4 regions of the Pseudomonas sp. PvP027 genome follow, and region 2 is predicted to be linked to each of the others. Evidence: predicted binding sites of a transcription regulator. Region 2 holds the regulator's gene; each other region holds the start of a gene.
What was found. The regulator FliA, encoded in region 2, starts transcription of late flagellar genes. The targets are predictions, from matches to a motif close to CTAAAGTTTNNNNNNNNNNNGCCGNTAA.
Positions count from the first base shown of each region.

Region 1: the regulator FliA is predicted to act here: its motif matches at 3,399-3,426, upstream of JOE33_RS10330 (methyl-accepting chemotaxis protein).
Region 3: the regulator FliA is predicted to act here: its motif matches at 3,112-3,139, upstream of JOE33_RS09615 (methyl-accepting chemotaxis protein).
Region 4: the regulator FliA is predicted to act here: its motif matches at 4,096-4,123, upstream of JOE33_RS05300 (methyl-accepting chemotaxis protein).

Region 1 covers NZ_JAFIBK010000001.1:2,458,135-2,463,400, reverse strand. Annotated here, with positions in the region: gene JOE33_RS10340 (MEKHLA domain-containing protein) at 1-228, opposite strand, end outside; gene trpC (indole-3-glycerol phosphate synthase TrpC) at 785-1,585, shown strand; gene JOE33_RS10330 (methyl-accepting chemotaxis protein) at 1,736-3,355, opposite strand; gene JOE33_RS10325 (LacI family DNA-binding transcriptional regulator) at 3,739-4,731, opposite strand; gene JOE33_RS10320 (glycoside hydrolase family 32 protein) at 4,799-5,266, opposite strand, start outside.
Region 2 covers NZ_JAFIBK010000001.1:5,165,431-5,170,696, forward strand. Annotated here, with positions in the region: gene flhF (flagellar biosynthesis protein FlhF) at 1-540, shown strand, start outside; gene fleN (flagellar synthesis regulator FleN) at 656-1,489, shown strand; gene fliA (RNA polymerase sigma factor FliA) at 1,486-2,226, shown strand; gene JOE33_RS22510 (chemotaxis response regulator CheY) at 2,483-2,857, shown strand; gene JOE33_RS22515 (protein phosphatase CheZ) at 2,877-3,662, shown strand; gene JOE33_RS22520 (chemotaxis protein CheA) at 3,696-5,266, shown strand, end outside.
Region 3 covers NZ_JAFIBK010000001.1:2,301,877-2,307,142, reverse strand. Annotated here, with positions in the region: gene JOE33_RS25995 (hypothetical protein) at 1-51, opposite strand, end outside; gene JOE33_RS09620 (SDR family oxidoreductase) at 279-1,043, shown strand; gene JOE33_RS09615 (methyl-accepting chemotaxis protein) at 1,103-3,025, opposite strand; gene JOE33_RS09610 (methyl-accepting chemotaxis protein) at 3,405-5,266, shown strand, end outside.
Region 4 covers NZ_JAFIBK010000001.1:1,367,874-1,373,139, reverse strand. Annotated here, with positions in the region: gene JOE33_RS05315 (inorganic phosphate transporter) at 1-144, opposite strand, end outside; gene JOE33_RS05310 (transporter) at 270-1,289, opposite strand; gene JOE33_RS05305 (aldo/keto reductase) at 1,461-2,282, opposite strand; gene JOE33_RS05300 (methyl-accepting chemotaxis protein) at 2,390-4,021, opposite strand; gene JOE33_RS05295 (TetR/AcrR family transcriptional regulator) at 4,373-4,981, opposite strand; gene JOE33_RS05290 (PAS domain-containing protein) at 5,087-5,266, opposite strand, start outside.

The DNA.
Region 1 (5,266 bases), 2.7 Mb from region 2:
CGAGGCGCTGAAACGTGAGGGCATGCCGATGAAACGGTCGCGTGGGTACTTGAAGCATTGCAGCGCGCATTCGTTCACGTAGGTAAAACGTGGGTCAGCGGCGCCATCGTGGGCCAACAGGCTGTAGGGCGCCTGGTTGTGCAGCCAGGTGAGGCGTTGTTGCGAGTCCAGTTGTCGAGGGGACGGCAGTCCGTGGCCTGTCCAATGTCGGTAGCTTTCATCGAGCATCTGTATGAAATGTTCTTGAGACACCTGTCACCTCGCATCGTCAGTTGGAAACGTTTGCCCTTTGGTAGCCGCCGTAGCGAACGCAAGATCGCCTCGAACGCGCCCTGTGCGTTGTCTCAAAATCAGCCTCTCTGATACCTGCATGGTCATGGCCGCGCGGGCTCGCTTATCCTGTTTCCGGGCGCTCATTGTCTTCACCGCCAGTGCTGTAATCAACGAGCAAGCACAGATTCTGTTACAGAGAATTTATGTTTTAGACAGCACGCTATATCTCGGGCTGATCGGGAAGTTGATGTTGTTTTGCCATCTTGATCGCCTGGCTTCAGTGAGGTGTGACATTACCGAAGAGCGTATTTCCCAGGTTCACATCATAAGCTGTTATGGTATATTAATTTTTTATGATATTTAAAGTTTGATAAATTAAATTTAATTGTTATTTGTTGATCGGTGAATGTAACCTGATTTAAATGTTGCCAGAGCGCGAGAGCGAGCATTCTCGTGTCGAACTGCCACAGGGCTTAACGTAATACACTGCCCGCTACTATGAGTGACTGTCATGAGTGATATTCTAAACAAAATAAAACATTACAAACTTCAGGAAATAGAGGCGGCGAAAGCGAAGTTGCCGTTGAGCCGCATCAAGCAGATTGCCCTCGAACAGTCCAGCCCCCGCGGTTTTTATAAGGCACTGAAAGATAAAGAGCAGCAGGGTCTGATGGGGTTAATTGCAGAAATAAAAAAAGCGAGTCCATCAAAAGGTCTGATTCGCGAAGACTTCAATCCGCCCGAGCTGGCGAAGGCTTATGAAACCGGCGGGGCCGCCTGTTTGTCCGTTCTTACCGATACGCCAAGCTTCCAGGGCTCTCCGCAGTTTCTCATCGACGCGCGAAACGCTTGCGCCCTCCCGGTGTTGCGAAAAGACTTCATGTTTGATACTTATCAGGTGTATGAGGCGCGTGCCTGGGGCGCGGATTGCATATTGCTGATCATGGCGTCATTGAGTGATGACCTGGCTGCCGAACTTGAAAGTGCGGCCATGACGCTGGGCATGGACGTGCTGGTGGAAGTGCATGACGAAGATGAAATGGAGCGTGCGCTCAAACTGGCTTCCCCGCTGCTCGGCGTCAATAATCGCAACCTGCATACCTTCGAAGTAGACCTCGGCGTGAGCGAGCGACTGGCATCCATGGTGCCCGCAGGCAAACTCCTGGTCGGCGAAAGTGGAATCGGCAACCATAATGATTGCCTGCGACTCAAAAAAGCCGGCATCACTACCTTTCTGGTCGGCGAAAGTCTGATGCGCAAAGAGGATGTTACTGCGGCGACAAAAACACTGCTGACCGGCAGTGCTGACTGACACGTATTAAAGTTCTGGCTCAGAGGGGCGGTTATGCGCTCCTCTGACCCGTCATACACTTGTCCAGACGTATGCTGTTAGTTGCCCTGAATGCTGTGGAATCACTATCCACAGCATGCCCAGAGCCCAACCTGAAGCAGCAGAAAACCCTTACAGCGAAAACCTCGCCACCAGCTTGTTCATGTCTGCAGCAAGCACTGAAAGCTCGGAGCTTGCCGTCGCCGTCTGATTGGCCCCCGTTGCGCTCTGGATGGAAAGATCGCGAATACTCATCAGGTTGCCGTCGACCGAACGTGCGACCTGTGCCTGCTGCTCCGATGCGGTCGCAATCATCAGGTTCATTTCGTTGATTTCATTGATTGCTTTCGCGATCAGGGTCAGCGCTGCGCCGGCTTCATGAGCGATGGTGAGTGTGCCATCGGCCTGATCGCAACTTTCGCTCATGGCCTTGGTGGCCTGTGCAGTGCCCGTGAGGATGTCGCCAATCATTTTCTCGATTTCCTGAGTCGAGGTCTGGGTGCGATGTGCCAGCGCTCTGACTTCATCAGCCACCACCGCGAAACCGCGTCCCTGCTCACCTGCCCGTGCCGCTTCGATTGCCGCGTTCAGGGCCAGGAGGTTGGTTTGTTCCGCAATCGTACGAATGACTTCCAATACCTTGCTGATGTCCTTGGACTGCACGGCCAGACGCTCTACATCAACACTGGTGCTCTGCACTGTCTTGCTCAGTTTCTCGATAGCGTCGACCGTGCTGGTGACCCGCGCTGCGCCGGTGCGGGTGGACTGATCAGAGGCTTTGGCTGCATCTGATGCCGCGGCAGCATTACGCGCCACTTCATCGACCGCAGCGGTCATCTGGTTGACCGCGGTGGCTGCCTGATCGATTTCGTTATTCTGGCGCAGCAAACCTCTGCTCGACTCCTCGGTGACCGCGTTCATTTCCTCGGCGGCGGACGCCAGTTGAGTGGATGAATCGCCGATCAGCTTGATCGTATCGCGCAGATTGTTTTGCATCACCTGAGTAGAGCGCATCAGGTCGGAAAACTCGTCTTTGCCCGTGACGGTAATCACGCTGCGCAGATCACCCTTGGCGATGGTGTCGTTGACACGCAGCATGTCGCGCAACGGTGTGACGATACTTTTGGTAAACAGCACGGCCAGCACAATCGTCGCCAGCGTCGCGGCTGCAATAATAAAAATCACAAACATTAAGCCGCTTTGATACGAATCCTCGGATTCTTTTCCTGAGTTTGCGGCCTCGTCAATGTTCATTTGAACAAGTCCGTTTACGGCCTCGTCAAGAAGACGGGTAACAGGGGTGACGCTGGAACTTAGGTAGGCCAGCGCTTCATTGGTTGAGTTTTGGCGGATAAGTGCAGTGACCTGGTCGAATGCAACCAGTGCTTTATCGGTGTTTTCAGACACGGCCTTGAACAGTTGTCCTTCTTTATCGCTGGCGACAAAAGGGGCGTAAAGGGCTATCTGCTTTTTCAATTCCTCGCTCAGCGAAGCGATCATGCCGGTCGTGGTGGCCATATCCTGCGGATTGGTCTGGGACAGCATTCTGCGGACTTCCAGGCGCAAGCGCAGCATCGTGGCATTGATTCGGTCTGCGACCACCACGCTGGCCAAGGCGTCGTTTTCAAGGTCTCTGGCCGTCTCGCGAATTTCCCCCATTTTCCATACCGAAATACCCCCCAAGGCGACCAATAGGAGCGCAATAAACATAAAGCTGAGTGCTGCACGCGCAGATACTTTCAGGTTTCTCATTGCCACTGACCTCCTTGTAGAATTGATTTTTACGGTTTTAGAACTATCGGCGACTAAGCCTATAACTTGAGGCTGCAGGATTAGTCGCCATATTAGTTGCGCCCTGTTTTATGTTCTTGAGTTTTTAGTGCGCTGTTTTGGGGCGAAAATTTATCTAAGTGAGCGGCGAATAAAGCTTGCTTAGTTGAAGCTATTATCAGCAGGTGATTGAAACAGAAGTGAAAACCTACACGTGGAGGGGCACCGAACGCCCAGCCGCGCCCACCGCTCTCAATCGCAGCCATTCGATACAGGCAGACTTTCAGGGTAGAAAATCAGGGCTCAAGATCAGCCGTTTTCGTTCTGCGTGACGACTCGGTGCATGAGCTATCCCACACAAGGCTTCATAACGATTCTCTGACCACCAGCGGGCAATCCACCGGCTGGGAGCCCGATACGTCAAGGCTGTCGATCAAGTGCCGGGCGGCGTTGCGACCGATCTCGTAATACGGCAGTTGCACCGTGGTCAGCGCAGGGATGAACAGCTCGGCGATGCCGATCATGTTGTCATAACCCAGTACGGCGACATCGCCGGGGATTTTCAGGCCTTGGCCCAGCAGCAACTGGTAGGCACAAAAGGCAATGCGGTCATTGCCGCAGATCAGAATGTCGAACTGCGGACGGCCATCCACCATGTGCCGGGCAAGGATGGCGGCAGTTTCCCAATAGGCGTCATGCTCGGACAGGTTGTATTGCAACAGTTCGTCGCGAGCCAGGCCGAATGCCTCGCGGGCACGTTGCATACCCGCTTGGCGGATTTCCCAGGCCAGGCTCTGTTTAGGCAGGTTGATGAACAGCGGACGTCGATAGCCCTTGCTGAACGCGTGGTGCAAGGCGCGGTACTGACCTGTCTCGTCGTCCGGTACATAACTGACAAGGCTGCTGTCATCGGCTACGCAGTTGGCGAGCACCAGCGGTTTGCTCTTCAAGCGCTGGGGGATACTCACTTTGCGTAACCCCATGGCGCTGAAGATCAACCCGTCGGGGCGGTGCGACAGCATCAGGTCGATGTTCTGGTCAGTGGGCGGGTTGCTTAGCAGGTTGAGGATAAAGACGTTCCAGCCTGCCTGCTGCGCGGTCTGTTCGATTGACAGCAGCAACTCGACCGCAAACGGCGTCGTCGCGGTGTCCAGGGCAAATACGCCGATGGTTCGGGTCTGCAGATTGTCGCCGCGAATCCGGCGAGCCGACAGGCTGGGTACGAATTGAAGCTCATCAATCGCGTTGCGAACTCGCTGATAAGTCTCGGGGCTCAGTTTTCCCGGATCATTGAGCGCCCGAGACACCGTCATCAGCGACACACCGGCCAGTTTTGCAACGTCTTTAACTGAAGTCATGCGAGGCGGGGCCTGTCGGGTTGACTGATGATTATCATGCTACAGAGACCTGATTTTTTTCGCGACTTCAATGATTTGCCTGCAGGTATCCCGAGGAGAGTTGCCATGCGTCGGCAATGCAGACTCGGCCTCCGGTTCCATTGGCAACAAGCTTTACCCCCAGGCTGTCGGTCTGTGGATAAAGGCGGCTGCTGAAGCTGAAGCTGCCGTTTTGCTCGAACACCTCAATGGACGAGCGATCAAGGAAGATGCGCAGTTCAAGCCGGTGCTGTTGTGGATCTATCGCTACGCTGCGCTGACCGCTGACGTGGGTGCCCGACTGATCGCGGTCCAGGATCAAACGTTTTAGCGACGCATCGTAGTAGAGCAGAGTCTGCTCCTTGCCATCCGCACTGCAACGCAATGCTACGCCCAGGTGACCTTCTATACAGTCGAGCAGGTCCAGGTGCACGTGAATTTCGAGCATGTCACCGTGTATGTCGTTCAGCCATTGGCTACCCGCTTCACTCCACCAGGGGGAGCCTGGCAATGTTGC
Region 2 (5,266 bases):
CGTATCGGCGCGCAGGAGCAGCTCAAGACCCTTGGGCGCATCCTCAACGTTCCGGTCACCCATGTCGATCCCGGCCAGTCTCTGGTTCAGGCGCTGGAACCGCTGCTGCGCAAGCGCGTGGTGCTGATTGATACCGCCGGGCTGCAGGCCAGTGATCCTGCGCTGCGCATGCAGCTGGAAAGCCTCGCCGGTCGCGGCATCAAGTCGCGCAACTATCTGGTACTGGCAACCACCAGCCAGAAGCAGGTGCTGACGGCCGCGTATCACAGTTACAAGCGTTGTGGCCTGGCCGGATGCATTCTGACCAAGCTTGATGAAACTGCCAGCCTTGGTGAAGTCCTGAGCCTGGCGATCAGTCACGAACTACCTGTGGCCTACCTCACGGACGGACCACGCATTCCTGATGACCTGCATACTCCGCGTCGTCATCAGTTGGTAAGCCGCGCTGTGAGTGTGCAGATGCAGGACGAGCCTAGCGAAGAAGCAATGGCTGATATGTTTGCTGACCTCTATCACACCCCTGGCAAGAGAGTGGGTTAAGTGATGGATATTATTGGAATGTCCCTGCGTCAACGGTCTGCCATGCAGTGTTCATTTGCGCATGTGCAGCCCTCGATGTGGTTTCGGTCTACGCAAGACAAGGTAAAGAAATAACATGGGCAGCATGCATCCCGTACAGGTTATCGCTGTGACCGGTGGCAAAGGTGGCGTCGGTAAGACTAACGTGTCAGTGAACCTTTCACTGGCCCTCGCCGAGCTTGGCCGTCGCGTCATGCTGCTGGACGCCGATCTGGGTCTGGCCAATGTCGACGTGCTGCTTGGGCTGACGCCCAAACGCACACTTGCCGATGTCATCGAGGGGCGTTGTGAGTTGCGCGACGTGCTGCTGCAGGGGCCGGGCGGGGTTCGAATCGTACCCGCTGCTTCCGGCACCCAGAGCATGGTGCATCTTTCGCCCGCCCAGCATGCCGGCCTGATCCAGGCGTTCAGCGAGATTGGCGACAACCTCGATGTGCTGGTGATCGATACGGCCGCCGGTATCGGCGAGTCGGTGGTCAGCTTCGTGCGCGCCGCTCAGGAAGTGCTGCTGGTAGTGTGCGACGAGCCCACGTCGATCACCGATGCCTACGCCCTGATCAAACTGCTCAATCGCGACTACGGCATGAACCGCTTCCGGGTGCTGGCCAACATGGCACAGAGCCCGCAGGAAGGGCGCAACCTGTTCGCCAAGCTGACCAAAGTGACGGATCGTTTTCTCGATGTTGCGCTTCAGTATGTAGGTGCCGTGCCGTACGACGAATGCGTACGCAAGGCGGTACAGAAACAGCGCGCCGTTTACGAAGCATTCCCGCGTTCCAAATGTGCACTGGCCTTCAAGGCCATTGCCCAGAAGGTTGATACCTGGCCGTTGCCAGCCAACCCGCGGGGTCATCTCGAGTTCTTCGTTGAGCGACTCGTTCACCAGACCAGTGCAGGGCCTGTGCAATGACTGCGAGCGGCTACCAGATGTACAGCAAGGCGTCCCGTAATTCGCAATACGAGTTGATCGAGCGCTATGCGCCTTTGGTCAAGCGTATCGCTTATCATCTGCTGGCGCGCCTGCCGGCCAGCGTACAGGTCGAGGATCTGATCCAGGCCGGTATGATCGGCCTGCTTGAAGTCTCCACCAAGTATGATTCCACCAAGGGCGCGAGTTTCGAGACCTATGCCGGTATTCGCATCCGTGGTGCGATGCTCGATGAAGTGCGCAAGGGTGACTGGGCGCCACGCTCGGTACACCGCAATACGCGCATGGTCAGTGACGCAATTCGGGCAATTGAAGCTAAAACCGGCCGTGACGCTAAAGATCACGAGGTTGCGGCCGAACTCCAGTTGAGTCTCGATGATTACTACGGGATTTTGAATGACACCTTGGGCAGCCGCCTCTTCAGTTTCGACGACCTGCTGCAGGACGGCGATCATGAAGGGCTGCACGAGGATGGCGCAAGCGGTTCGCTTGAGCCGTCGCGCGACCTGGAAGACGAGCGCTTCCAGGCTGCGTTGGCCGATGCAATTGCCAATCTGCCAGAGCGCGAGCGTCTGGTGTTGGCGCTGTACTACGACGAAGAGCTGAACCTCAAGGAAATCGGAGAGGTTCTTGGGGTCAGCGAATCTCGGGTCAGTCAGTTACACAGCCAGTGCGCAGCTCGTTTGCGAGGGCGTTTGGGGGAGTGGCGAGCGCGTTGACAGGCAACGTGCGGTCTATGGCCGCGCGTTGACTGCAAGCCGGCTGTGCAGAGCGTTACGTGGTAACAGGATGGACCCGTCGGAAGCCTGTCAGGCATTGCCTTGATGGGCTTGTTTCTCAGGTCCTTGCCTGTTGTTGTGCCAAGCCCGTCGTCGTTTCGTACAGCCGGGGGTGTGCTGTGCCAGTATTGAGTGAACAGCGTGTTCAGGTGCTGAACGCGTTAAAGACTGCTTGGAGGTCGAATTGGACAAGAACATGAAAATCCTCATCGTTGATGACTTCTCAACGATGCGGCGGATCATCAAGAACCTTTTGCGTGATCTGGGGTTTACCAACACATCGGAAGCGGATGATGGTCTGACCGCATTGCCGATGCTGCAGAGCGGTGCCTTTGACTTTCTGGTGACGGACTGGAACATGCCTGGCATGTCCGGTATCGATCTGCTGCGCGAAGTCCGCAAGGACGAACGCCTCAAGAGCCTTCCCGTGCTGATGGTCACTGCCGAAGCCAAGCGTGAGCAGATCATTGAAGCTGCCCAGGCCGGGGTGAACGGTTATGTAGTCAAGCCATTCACCGCCCAAGCCCTGAAAGACAAGATCGACAAGATCTTTGAACGCGTCAATAGCTGATGCAAGCCGCGAGGGCGCTATGGATAACAATGATTCGATGGCCGACTTTGAGTCGACCTTAAAGAGACACGCGCAGGAACTTGTCACCAGCCTTGAAAAAGGTCGTTTCGGCGACGCTGTGCAACTGATCCACGAACTCAACCAGACACGCGACCGCGGCCTTTATCAGGAAGTGGGCAAGCTGACTCGTGAGCTGCACAGTGCAATCGTGAACTTTCACATTGATCCGCACATGCCTCAGGCCGAGGAGGTGTCGCAGATCACGGATGCTACCGAACGCCTGTCGTATGTGGTGAGGCTGACCGAGAATGCGGCCAACCGCACCATGGACCTGGTGGAGGAAAGCACGCCGGTCATGAACGGCCTGAGTTCCGACGCCAAGGCGTTGAGCGACGACTGGGGACGTTTCATGCGCCGCGAAATCGGTGCCGAAGAGTTCCGCGAGCTGGCCAAGCGGGTCGATGGTTTTTTGACGCGTACCGAAAAGGAGACCCATCAGGTTTCCGCACATCTCAACGACATTCTGCTCGCCCAGGATTACCAGGACCTTACCGGTCAGGTCATCAAGCGCGTGACACAACTGGTCACCGAGGTCGAGAGCAATCTGCTCAAACTGGTGCTCATGGCCAGCCATGTCGATCGCTTCGCAGGCATCGAACATGACGAAGAATCCATCCTCGCTGAAAAAGATCCTAAAAAACATCTCGCTCAGGGTGAAGGTCCGCAGATTCATGCCGATAAACGTGAAGACGTCGTATCCGGACAGGATGATGTAGACGATCTGCTATCGAGCCTCGGCTTCTAAGGTCTGTTGACGGTTAATTTTAGGGAGCACCCCATGAGCTTCGGCGCCGATGAAGAAATCCTTCAGGATTTTCTGGTAGAGGCCGGCGAAATTCTGGAGCAGTTGTCAGAGCAATTGGTCGAGCTGGAAAGCCGACCGGATGATGCTGATCTGCTCAATGCAATTTTTCGCGGTTTTCACACTGTAAAAGGGGGCGCCGGCTTCCTCCAGCTCCATGAGCTGGTGGAGTGCTGCCACATCGCCGAAAACGTGTTCGACATCCTGCGCAAGGGTGAGCGTCGCGTTGATTCCGAACTGATGGACGTGGTCCTTGAAGCACTGGACACCGTCAACAGCATGTTCGGTCAAGTACGTGAACGGACTGACGTGACTCCGGCGACGCCAGAACTGCTGGCCGCGCTGGCGCGTCTGGCCGAGCCACAATCCGCCGACGAGGTCGCGGCTCCCGAGCCAGAGCCCGAGCCGGTGGTTGAAGTCCAGGCTGCTGCGGTTGCAGTGCCAGCGGCCGGCGACGAGATTACCGATGATGAGTTCGAGCAACTGCTCGACTCGCTGCACGGCTCAAGTCCGGTGTCTGCCGCGCCAGCACCAGCGTCGGCACCAGCGGCCGCGCCGGCCGGTGATGAAATCACCGACCAGGAATTTGAATCCCTGCTTGATCAGTTGCATGGCAAGGGCAAGTTTGCGGCCGACGCTGCAACCGCTCCGGCCCCCGCACCTGTAGCGCAGGGCAGTGCAGAGCCTGCCGGTGACGAGATCACTGACGACGAATTCGAAGCGTTGCTCGATCAACTGCACGGCAAAGGCTCGTTTGATGCCGCAGTAGCTGCGCCTGTCGCTGCTGCAGCTGTAGCCGTTGCTGCCAAGGCACCTGGTGCTGCTGCATCGGACGAAATCACCGATCACGAATTCGAAAACCTGCTCGACGAGTTGCACGGCAAGGGCAAGTTCGAGCCTGAGGCGATTGTTGCCAAGGCGCCTGCTCCGGCGGCCGCAGCGGCTGCACCGGCACCACCTGTTGCCAAGCCTGCTCCGGCGCCTGCTGCGAAAGCCGAACCGGCCAAACCCGCTGCGGCTCCAGCCCCGGCGCGCGCTCCTGTACCCAGCGGTGAAAAGCCGGTGGCGACAGAAGCCGAAACCACGGTTCGTGTCGATACCGCCCGATTGGACGAGATCATGAACATGGTCGGCGAGCTGGTGCTGGTACGTAACCGCCTGGTGCGGTTGGGTCTCAACAGCGGCGATGAAGCCATGTCCAAGGCCGTTTCCAACCTGGATGTGGTGACTGCCGATCTGCAGACTGCGGTGATGAAAACCCGCATGCAGCCGATCAAGAAAGTCTTCGGTCGCTTCCCGCGTCTGGTTCGTGACCTGGCTCGCCAGCTCAAGAAAGAGATCAACCTGGAGCTGGTCGGTGAAGAAACCGATCTCGACAAGAACCTTGTAGAGGCGCTTGCCGATCCGCTGGTCCACTTGGTGCGTAACGCGGTCGACCACGGTATCGAAACGCCGGAAGAGCGCGAAGCCACGGGCAAGTCCCGCGGCGGTCGGGTGATCCTCTCGGCAGAGCAGGAAGGCGATCATATCCTGCTGTCGATTTCCGA
Region 3 (5,266 bases), 2.9 Mb from region 2:
GATGATTGAGCCCTTGCTGATCGAGCGGGCGGGCGCGGTATGAGTGTTCATGATGGAAAGGCCTCGGTGTTGTTTTTATTTTTTGGCGTTATAGGTTGTCGTACAACTATGAGGATTATTTGCAGACCGCTGCCGCGTTGTCAACGCACCCATGGTCGAGGTTTAACGATTCACCGGTCATTTGCAGTGCCCCTGTAAGCAAAATTAAATGCGAGTGAACGCTGCGGGCGTGTGTGCAGTCCACCCGGTAATCCCGTTCATTTTTTGGAGACTGCCGAATGAATCGTTTCACCCAAAAAGTCATCGTCGTCACAGGTGCCGGTTCCGGAATCGGCGAAGCGACCGCCAAACGTTTTGCCGAGGAAGGCGCAAGCGTCGTACTGGTCGGGCGCAATCGCGACAAGCTGGCCAAAGTGGCCGCACAACTGAAAGGCGAAGGGCACTTGATCAGAGCCACGGATGTGGCCGACCCGAGCGACGTGGAAGCGCTGTTCAAGGAAGTCGCGACCCGCTTCGGGCGTCTGGATGTGCTGGTCAACAATGCCGGCATCGTCAAGTCCGGCAAAGTGACCGAGCTGGGCATAGAAGACTGGAAAGAGCTGATGTCCGTGGACCTGGACGGTGTGTTCTATTGCACCCGCACCGCCATGCCGGCACTGATCGCCAGTAAAGGCAACATCATCAATGTCTCGTCGGTGTCCGGCCTTGGCGGCGACTGGGGCATGAGCTTCTATAACGCGGCCAAGGGCGCCATCACCAACTTCACCCGTTCGCTGGCCATGGACCATGGTGCTGACGGCGTACGCGTGAATGCCGTCTGCCCCTCACTGACCCGCAGCGAGCTGACCGAAGACATGCTGGGTGACAAAGCATTGATGGCCAAATTCATGGAGCGCATCCCTTTGGGGCGCCCGGGCGAAGCCGAAGACGTCGGCGACGTGATTGCCTTTCTGGCCAGCGATGACGCGCGCTTCGTGACCGGCGTCAACCTGCCGGTGGACGGTGGCCTGTCGGCTTCCAACGGGCAGCCGCCCCAGGCGTGACGTTCACGCAGAAACAATCAAGCCCGGTAAAGACCGGGCTTGATGTCAACGCCGGGTGATCAGATCCGGAAGTGGCTGACCATCGTCTGCAACTGCCCGCCCAGGCGCGCCAGTTCGACGCTGGACGCAGCGGTCTCTTCGCTGGCCGAAGCGGTCTGCTCGGACACATCGCGCACATTGACGATGCTGCGGCTGATTTCTTCAGCGACCGCGCTTTGCTCTTCAGCGGCGGCAGCAATCTGCTGGTTCATCGCCTGAATGCTTGACACCGTTTGTGTGATGCTGCCCAACGACGTGCCAGCCTTACGGCTGAGGGTCACGCTGCTGACAGTCAGTTCACGGCTGTTGAGCATGATGCTGGACACCTGGCGCGTACCGCTTTGCAGCGCAGCGACCAGTGTTTCGATCTCCACGGTGGATTGCTGCGTACGTTGGGCCAAGCCGCGGACTTCGTCGGCGACCACCGCAAAACCACGCCCGGCTTCACCCGCACGAGCCGCTTCGATAGCAGCGTTGAGCGCCAGCAGGTTGGTCTGTTCGGCCACTGCCTTGATGACGTCCATGACCTTGCCGATCTTGTCGCTTTCCTGCTCCAGCTGAGTCATGGCATCGGCGGAACGACCCACTTCGTTGGCCAGACGCTCGATCTGGGCGATCGCTTCACCCACCACCTTGTCACCGTCACGCGCTTCGCGGTCGGCGTTGGACGCGGCCTGCGAGGCCTGTTCGGCGTTACGCGCCACTTCCGCAACCGTCGCCGACATCTCGTGCATGGCGGTGGCGACCTGATCGGTTTCGACTTTCTGGCTGTTGACGCCGGCGCTGGTCTGTTCGGTAACTGCTGACAGCTCTTCCGCGGCACTGGCGATCTGTACGACGCTGTCGCGAATACCGCCAATCAGCTCGCGCAGGGTGCTGCCCATGCGTTGAATGCCTTGCTGAAGAACACCCAGTTCATCACGGCGCGTCACGGCCAGAGTCTGGGTCAGGTCACCGGATGCAATACGGTCGACCACCGCCAGGGTTTCCTGCAGCGGACGGGTAATCTGCCGGGTGATGATCACTGCGGCGATGATGCCCAGAATGATAGCCAGCAATGTGCAGACGATCTGAGTGGTACGCGCCTGTGCGCTTTCCTGATCGCGGCGATCCAGTTGCAGCTTGTACATGTCCTCGCTGATCTTGACGATATCCTGCCCTTGCGTGGTCATTTCCTTACGCGCCTGGACAATCGTGCCTGTGGCGGCCTTGAAGTTTTGCAAGGTCGTGCGGTACGCCATCAATGAGGTTTCCAGCTGCCTGAGCTGATCGGCCTGAGTGCCGCTGAAGGTCGCCTTGAGCGCGTCCAGATCCTTGATGGCCGCATCCAGTTTCGAGACAGCTGCCTGCTCGGTCTCGGGCGTGGCATTGGTGGTGTAGCCGCGCACTTCATAGCGCGCGAGTCTCAAGTCATCTTTGGCATCGGTGACGAGCCGGTACTGCTCGAAGCGGTTGGCGTCAGCCGGGTCCATGTTTCTGACTTCAGTCACAAGCTGCTCGAACACCGCGAGGCTTTTGCTCGCGTGAGTCGTCAGTTCATCACGAGCAGCGGTGCTGGACCTGTAGCCACTGCGCATGTTGTTGAGGGACTTCTGGTAGTCAGCGATCACGACGCCCAACTGCTCGAGCATTTTCACGTTTTCGGGACTTTTGAACGAGGCCTGCAGTTTTTCCTGGTAGGCCTTGAAGCTGTCCAGAGAAACCTGCACGGTTTCAGCGACCTTCTCGTCGCCGTCGGCCACCATATATTGCAGGCGTGTCACGCGCAGTTTGGTCAACTGTGCATTGAGTGACGTAATGTCACTCATCCAGTTGCTGCGCTTGATCAGTCCGCCCATGCTGGTCCAGCCAGTCAGTGCAAGAATGGCTGTAAAAACAAGTACCAGACCGAAGCCAAGGGCAAGTTTCATATTCACGCTGATGTTTGCAAACCAGCTACTCATTGAATTCTCCAACAACTGCCATTGAAACGGTCTTATCCCTGAAAAGTATGGCTTACAGGTCAGGGGTGGGTTTAGGTATACAGACGCTATCGGCAGGGACTGGCCAAGCTAAAATAAAAAATAAAGAAAGTTCCGCGACGCCCCGGATATTTTTTCCCAGGCATATCATTTGCGCCTGCACACCGTTATAAAGCACCGCCGAAGTCATTCAAACAGAGCGCCGCATTTCCTGTGAGACGGCACACTGTCGGCTGTGTTTGCGAGATTAAAACCCTATCCGTTGCAGGTTCATTGTGTGTGCAGGGCATGACATTTTTTATGTCGCAAGTTGCTCTGGCATCCGAACCTGCTTCCAGCAGTCCTGTTGAGATGCCTTGTCATGAATTTGAAGTTTCGTCATAAGATTCTGCTGGCCGCGGCCGGTGTGGTGGTGCTGGCATTCGCCTTGTTCACCTTGTACAACGATTACCTGCAACGCAAGACGATCAACCAGAACCTTGAGTCCTCTGTCGCTCAGGCAGGTCAGTTGACTGCCAGCAGCGTCCAGAACTGGCTGAGCGGGCGCATTCTGGTGCTGGAAAACCTCACCCAGAACGTAGCCTTTCAGGGCGTCAATTCCGACCTCGGCGGGCTGGTGTCGCAGTCTGCGCTGGTATCGACCTTTCAGTTCACCTATGTCGGTGACAGCAAAGGCGCGTTTACCCAGCGACCCAATGTGGATATGCCGGCGGGCTACGACCCTCGCCAGCGGCCCTGGTACAAGTCCACCGTCGACGCAGGCAAGACCATTCTCAGCGCGCCTTATCTGGCTTCCGTGGGTGGTCTGGTGGTAACGATCGCCAGCCCGGTCAAGGCCGCAGGCCAGGTTACGGGTGTCGTCGGCGGCGATCTGAGCCTCGACACACTGGTCAAGATCATCAACTCGGTCGAATTCGGCGGGCTGGGTTATGCCTTTCTGGTCAGTGGGGACGGACAGATCATCGTCAGTCCTGACAAGGACCAGGTGATGAAAAACCTCAAGGATATCTACCCCGGACAGACCATCAGCCTGGATGCCCGCTTGCGTGAGGTGACCCTCAATGGTCAGCAGCGGCTGCTGTCCTTTACCCCGATCACCGGGCTGCCTTCGGCTGACTGGTACATTGGTCTGTCGATCGACAAGGACAAGGCCTATGCGCCGTTGAGCCAGTTTCGCAGTTCGGCGATGGTTGCCGTGCTGATTGCAGTGGCCGTGATTGCGTTGCTGTTGAGCCTGCTCATTCGTGCGCTGATGCGCCCGTTGACCGACATGGGCCGCGCGATGCAGGACATCGCCCAGGGCGAGGGTGATCTGACCCGGCGTCTGAGCATTCAGGGCAAGGACGAGTTCGCCGCACTGGGTGGCTCGTTCAATCAGTTCGTGGAGCGCGTTCATGCGTCCATCGTTGAAGTCTCATCCGCGACGCTTCAGGTGCATGACCTGTCGCAACGGGTGGTCAACTCCTCCAATTCGTCCATCGTCGGTTTCGACGAGCAGAGCGCCCGAACCAACAACGTCGCTGCAGCGATCAACGAGCTGGGGGCCGCAACCCAGGAGATTGCCCGCAACGCATCGGACGCTTCGATCCAGGCCAGTGAGGCCCGCAATCAGGCAGAAGACGGTCAGGTAGTGGTCGAGAAGACAATCAACGCCATGAGCGCGCTGTCGGCCAAGATCAGTGATTCCTGCACGCAGATCGAGCAACTCAACGCCAGCACCGAAAACATCGGCCACATCCTGGATGTCATCAAAGGCATCTCGCAACAGACCAACCTGCTGGCCCTCAACGCGGCCATCGAAGCCGCTCGCGCGGGTGAGGCCGGACGCGGTTTTGCGGTAGTTGCCGACGAGGTGCGCAACCTTGCGCATCGTACCCAGACATCGGCCGACGAGATCCACAAGATGATTGGCGGCCTGCAGACCGGCTCTCAGCATGCCGTACTCAACATGAATGAAAGCCAGACGTCGAGTCAGGAAAGTGTCGAAGTTGCCAATCAGGCGGGCAGTCGCCTACGCGATGTAACGCGGCGCATTGGCGATATCGATGGCATGAATCAATCCGTTGCCGCTGCGACAGAAGAGCAGACTGCTGTTGTGGAAACACTCAATATCGATATCAATCAGATCAATACGCTCAATCAACAAGGCGTGGCCAACCTTAATGAAACGCTCAAGGATTGTGCTGCACTTTCGCAACAAGCCGGGCGTTTGAAGCAACTGGT
Region 4 (5,266 bases), 3.8 Mb from region 2:
GAGGCTGTAGCCGGTGAACAGCAAGCCTGCGATAAGTATGGTGAAGAAAAGTATCATGGTCATTCGGCTGGGCTTGCGACCGAATTGACTCGCTGACAGGCTCGCCTTGCCGAGAGCGTCCGGAGACAGTGCGTTTGTAGCCATGTTCGCAATCCTGGATTGAAAGAATATTGACATGGTCATTGCAAAATGTGACAGCGGTGAGACATGTAACAATTGATTGCGCTTTTGCGCCGGTTTTCTGACAACCGGCGTGTACGGCTGCTGATTCAGTAATCGCCGCGCTTGCGGAATGCCCAGCGCCCGGCGACCAAGGTGAAGGTCGCGACCAGTGCCACCAAAATCCAGAAACCTTCAGGGTCAGACGCCAGCGGCACGCCCCCCACGTTCATGCCGAAAAAGCCGGCGACGATGTTGATCGGCAATGCCAGAACAGTTACCACGGTCAGGGTAAACAGGGTTCTGCTGCTCTGTTCGTTGAGGTTGGCGGCAATTTCTTCCTGCAACAGTTTGATGCGCTCGCCCAGCGCGGTAAGGTCGTTGATCACCAGCGAGGATTCTTCGATGGACTGACGCAACGCCTGGACATCCTGCTCGCGCAGCCATTGCGGAGGTTTATGCAACAGGCGCATCAACGAGCCGGGTTCCAGCGCCAGCAGGCGTTGCAGACGTACCAGCACGCGGCGCATGGCGCCGAGTTCGGAGCGATTATTGCTCAGTCGTTGCGAAAGCAACTGGTCTTCAATACGGTCGACGTTGACGCTGGTCTTGCGCAGGAACTGCGTCAGCACTTCGCCCTGGTCGCTCAGCAGGTGGGCGAGGAGCTCCAGCGGTGAGTCGAATTGTTCGCCGCGCTTGACCGCCGAGCGCAGCTTGTCCACCGAGCGCAGCGGCTGCAGCCGGGCGGTGACCAGCAAACGCTGGCGGGCACAGACCCACAAGGTGGAGATGTCAGTCGAGAGTCTGTTGAAGTCGAACACAACATCGTTGACCACTGCCATCAACGTGGCGTCCACGTGCTCGATCCGCGTCGAGCGCGAGCCCTCGTGCAATGCTTCGAAAAATTCTTCCGGAAGATCCAGCTGGGTTTTCATCCAGCGCTCGCAGGCCGCGTGCGAGAGGTTCAGGTGCAGCCAGATGAAGTCGTTCTCTTCGGGAGGGTTTTGCAGGTAATCCAGCGCGGCGGCTGACCCGATTTCCTGGCCACTTTCACCGTGGCGAAAACGAAAGCCGTAGAGCAGACCGAAAAGGTCGGAGTCTTGATGATGGTGCGCGATACTGTGGTTCATGGCTGTCCACGTGCGGCCTGGCCCGGGCAGGGAGGCGAAGGCCGCATGATGACAAGGCGTTATTTCATATTTGTGACAGCTTGTTACCGGGTGTGTCATCTGTCATAGCGGGAAGCGGCTGCGTGTGCAGCCGTTCAGTCAATTGACAGCTCGCTACAGCATCGACAGCGGTCAGACCATCGCCAGCGGCACCTTGCGAGTGGGCGCGGGCCATGCCAGATCGATATCGGCCAGATCGCGCTCGGTCAGGCGAATCTGCTCGGCAGCGATGTTCAGACGAATGTGTTCCGGGTTGGTCGCCTTGGGAATGGCGATCATGTTGTCCTGACGCAGCACCCACGCCAGGGAAATCTGCGCCGGTGTTGCATCGTGGCGTTTGGCGATTTCGTGCAGGGCAGGGTGGTAGAGAAGATCGCCAGCCTGGCCGATCGGGCAGTACGCCATCAATGGCAGATGACGGTCCGCGCTCCACAGCATCAGGTCGAACTCGATGCCGCGTTGCTCCGGGTTGTAGAGCACCTGATTGGTGGCACAACGCGGGTTGTTGAGCTCGATCATGTCCGGCACATCAAAGTTGGAAACACCCCAGGCGCCGATTTTGCCCGCTTCACGCAGACGTTCGAACGCCTCGACCGTCTCGGTCAGCGGGTACTGACCGGGCCAATGAAGCAAGTACAGGTCGATGTAATCGGTGTTCATTCGCCGCAGGCTGGCCTCGCACGCGGTCGGAATACCGGCGTGGCTGGCGTTGTGCGGGTAGACCTTGCTGACCACGAATACCTTGTCCCGCTGTCCGGCAATGGCTTGCCCGACAATTTCCTCGGCAGCGCCATCGGCGTACATCTCGGCGGTGTCGATCAAGGTCAGGCCCTGTTCGATACCGAGGCACAGGCCGGCGATTTCTGCCGAGCGCTGATGCCCTTTTTCACCCATGTGCCAGGTGCCCTGACCCAGCACTGGTACGGTTCTGCCTGCCAGCTCCAGTGTGCGCATGTGACCCCCTGCAAATAAATAAGCAGCTGAATGAGCGGTTGAATAAGCAGGTCTCAGGCAACAAGAGGCGCACGAGGTTCCCTGCGCCCGCCAATCGCACTGCAGATTTACACCCGGAACTGCTTCAACAAGGTGTTCAACTCTTCGCTCAACCCTCGCAGGTGCAGGCTGGCCGAGGTCGATTGCTCGGCGGCCAGTGCGGTGCTCTGGGACAGTTGCGCGGCCTGGGTAACGTTCTGGTTGATGTCATCCACCACGTGCGTCTGCTGCAGGGTGGCGCTGGCAATGGAAGCATTCAGGCTGTTGAGGTTGCGCAGCGCCTGACTGATGGAGGTCAGGCTCTGGCCGGCCTGATTGGCCTGCTCTATGGTCAACTGCGAGGAGCGGCTGCTGTCACCGATTACCCTGACCGCGGCATCGGAATGCTTTTGCAGGCGTTCGATCATTGACTGGATTTCTGCGGTCGACTTCTGCGTGCGCTGGGCCAGCAGACGCACCTCGTCGGCCACCACGGCAAAGCCTCGGCCCTGTTCACCGGCGCGCGCCGCCTCGATGGCAGCGTTCAGCGCCAGCAGGTTGGTCTGCTCGGCAATCGAACTGATCACTTCCAGTACGCTGCCGATCTGCGTGCTCTCGCTGGCCAGACTCTGCATCACTTCCACGGCCTGACCGATGGTGCTGGAGAGGTGTTCGATCTGGCGCAGGCTGTTATCGATATTGATTTGGCCCTGTTGCGCCTGCGACTCGGCAGCGCGCATTTCGCTGGCGGCATGCTCAGCGTTCTTGGCTACATCCTGCACACCGTAGGTCACTTCGTTGACCGCCGTGGCAACCAGGTCCATTTGCTGCGACTGTTTCTCGCTGCGGTTCTGCGCCTGTTCGGCGTCGCTGCCCAGATCAGTCGACGCCTGGCCCAGCGCCACGGCCGAGTGCTGCAACTGACCGACGACATTGCGCAGCTTGGCGACAAAGGCGTTGAAGTGCGTACCCAGCTCAGTGATTTCATCCTTGCCGTGGGTTTCCAGCGTGCGGGTCAGATCACTCTCGCCACTGGCGATATTCGCCATTGCCCCGACGGCCGCTCTGAGTGGGCGCACAATGCTGCGCACGATCATCACCAGCAGCAAGACCATGACCAGCACGATGCCGGCGATGAACATCCCGGCATTCCACAGCTGCGTCTTGAACTCTGCCGCCACGTCATCCACGTATACGCCGGACCCCAGAATCCAGCCCCATGGCTGAAACAGCTGCACGTAAGAAGTCTTTTTCACCGGCTCGCTGGCACCGGGCTTGGGCCAGCGGTAATTCACCATGCCGGCACCCTTGGCTTTGACCAGCGTGACCATTTCGTTGAACACCGCAAAGCCGTCCGGGTCCTTGATGGTCGACAGATCCTGACCTTCAAGTTTGGGGTTGGTGGGGTGCATGATCATCACCGGGCGCAGGTCGTTGATCCAGAAGTAGTCGCTCTGGCTGTAACGCAGGCTCTTTATCTCTTTCAAGGCTTGCTGTTGCGCAGCCTCGCGGGTCATGCCGCCCGCGGCTTCAAGCCCCTGATAAAACGACAGGATGCCGCTGGCCGTCTGCACCACATGCATGGTTTTCTCGGCCTTGGCCTGATACAGGTCGGTATGCAGCTGTCTGAGCAGTGTCGCCGAGAGGACAAAGAGCATCAGCACTGAAACCACAAGAATCAGCCACAGACGGCGACTGATGGACAAACTGCGCATACTCATGATCGGCATCCCTTGCATTATTTTTCTTCTGATGACTTTGGCTCGCGCGGCGCGCGATTCAGGGTCTTTCAAGCATCTCGGCGCGTCACGTCCAAACATGAGCGGTCGGTCACATTTTTTAGCGGCGTACACGGGTATGGCAAAAGGCTTACAGCAACAGGCGCGATTGGCTCTATCGACTGACCCTCGGTGAATGTAGGATCCAATTCAACAGCTGCAGCGAAGGAACGCCGCAGTGATCAGGGACGATCGACCATTGCCAGGAGGCTACTGACAGGATGTCGGAATGGTCATGTTGCAAAACCACCCGCTTCGGCGGGTTTTTTGCGTCTGCAGGAAATCCGGGTGGGTTCAGCGGTCCGGCTCGCAGCCTTTGAGCACCAGCCTGAGGATGGTCCGGGTTGCCGCCTCGTAATCAGTGTCCTGCAGTTTTGCCTTGCCGGTGACCGTTGCGATCTGCCAGTCGAAATCGGCATAGGTCTGGGTCGCGGCCCAGATGGTGAACATCAGGTGGTGAGGATCGAGCGGGGCGATCTGTCCGCTGTCGATCCAGGCCTGGATGCATTCGATGTTGTGCCGGGCCTGGTCGTTAAGCTGTTCGATCTGCTGCGCTGTCAGGTGCGGAGCGCCATGCATGATCTCGCTGGCGAACACTTTCGAGGCGAAGGGCAGGTCGCGGGAAATCTGGATTTTCGAACGGATATAGCGGCTCAGGACTTCGGCAGGTACGCCTTCGGGATTGAAGGGCGTCGACGCACGCAGAATGGGCTCGATGATGCTTTCCAGCACCTCGCGATAGAGGTTTTCCTTGGACTTGAAGTAGTAATAGACGTTGGGCTTGGGGACACCGGCCTTGGCCGCGATATCGCTGGTCTTGCTGGCGGCGAAGCCTTTGTCGGCGAATTCCTCGCTGGCAGCGCGCAGGATGAGTTCTTTGTTGCGCTCGCGGATACTGCTCATGACCCGGTTATTCCCTTGCCTGCATGGCGGTCGCGCATGTTAGCACCGGGTTTGCGCAGCGCTCAATGTTGACGGCCCGGGGCAGAGTTGCACCGGGCCGTTTACTCAGACACTCATCAGTTCCTGGACTCTGGCGGCCAGGGCATCGATTGCAAACGGCTTGGTCAGCACGCGCATTCCTGGCCCGAGTTGTTCATCACCGATGGCAGCGTTTTCCGCGTAGCCGGTGATGAACAGGGTCTTCAGATGCGGGCGGACCTCGCGTCCGGCATCGGCCATTTGTCG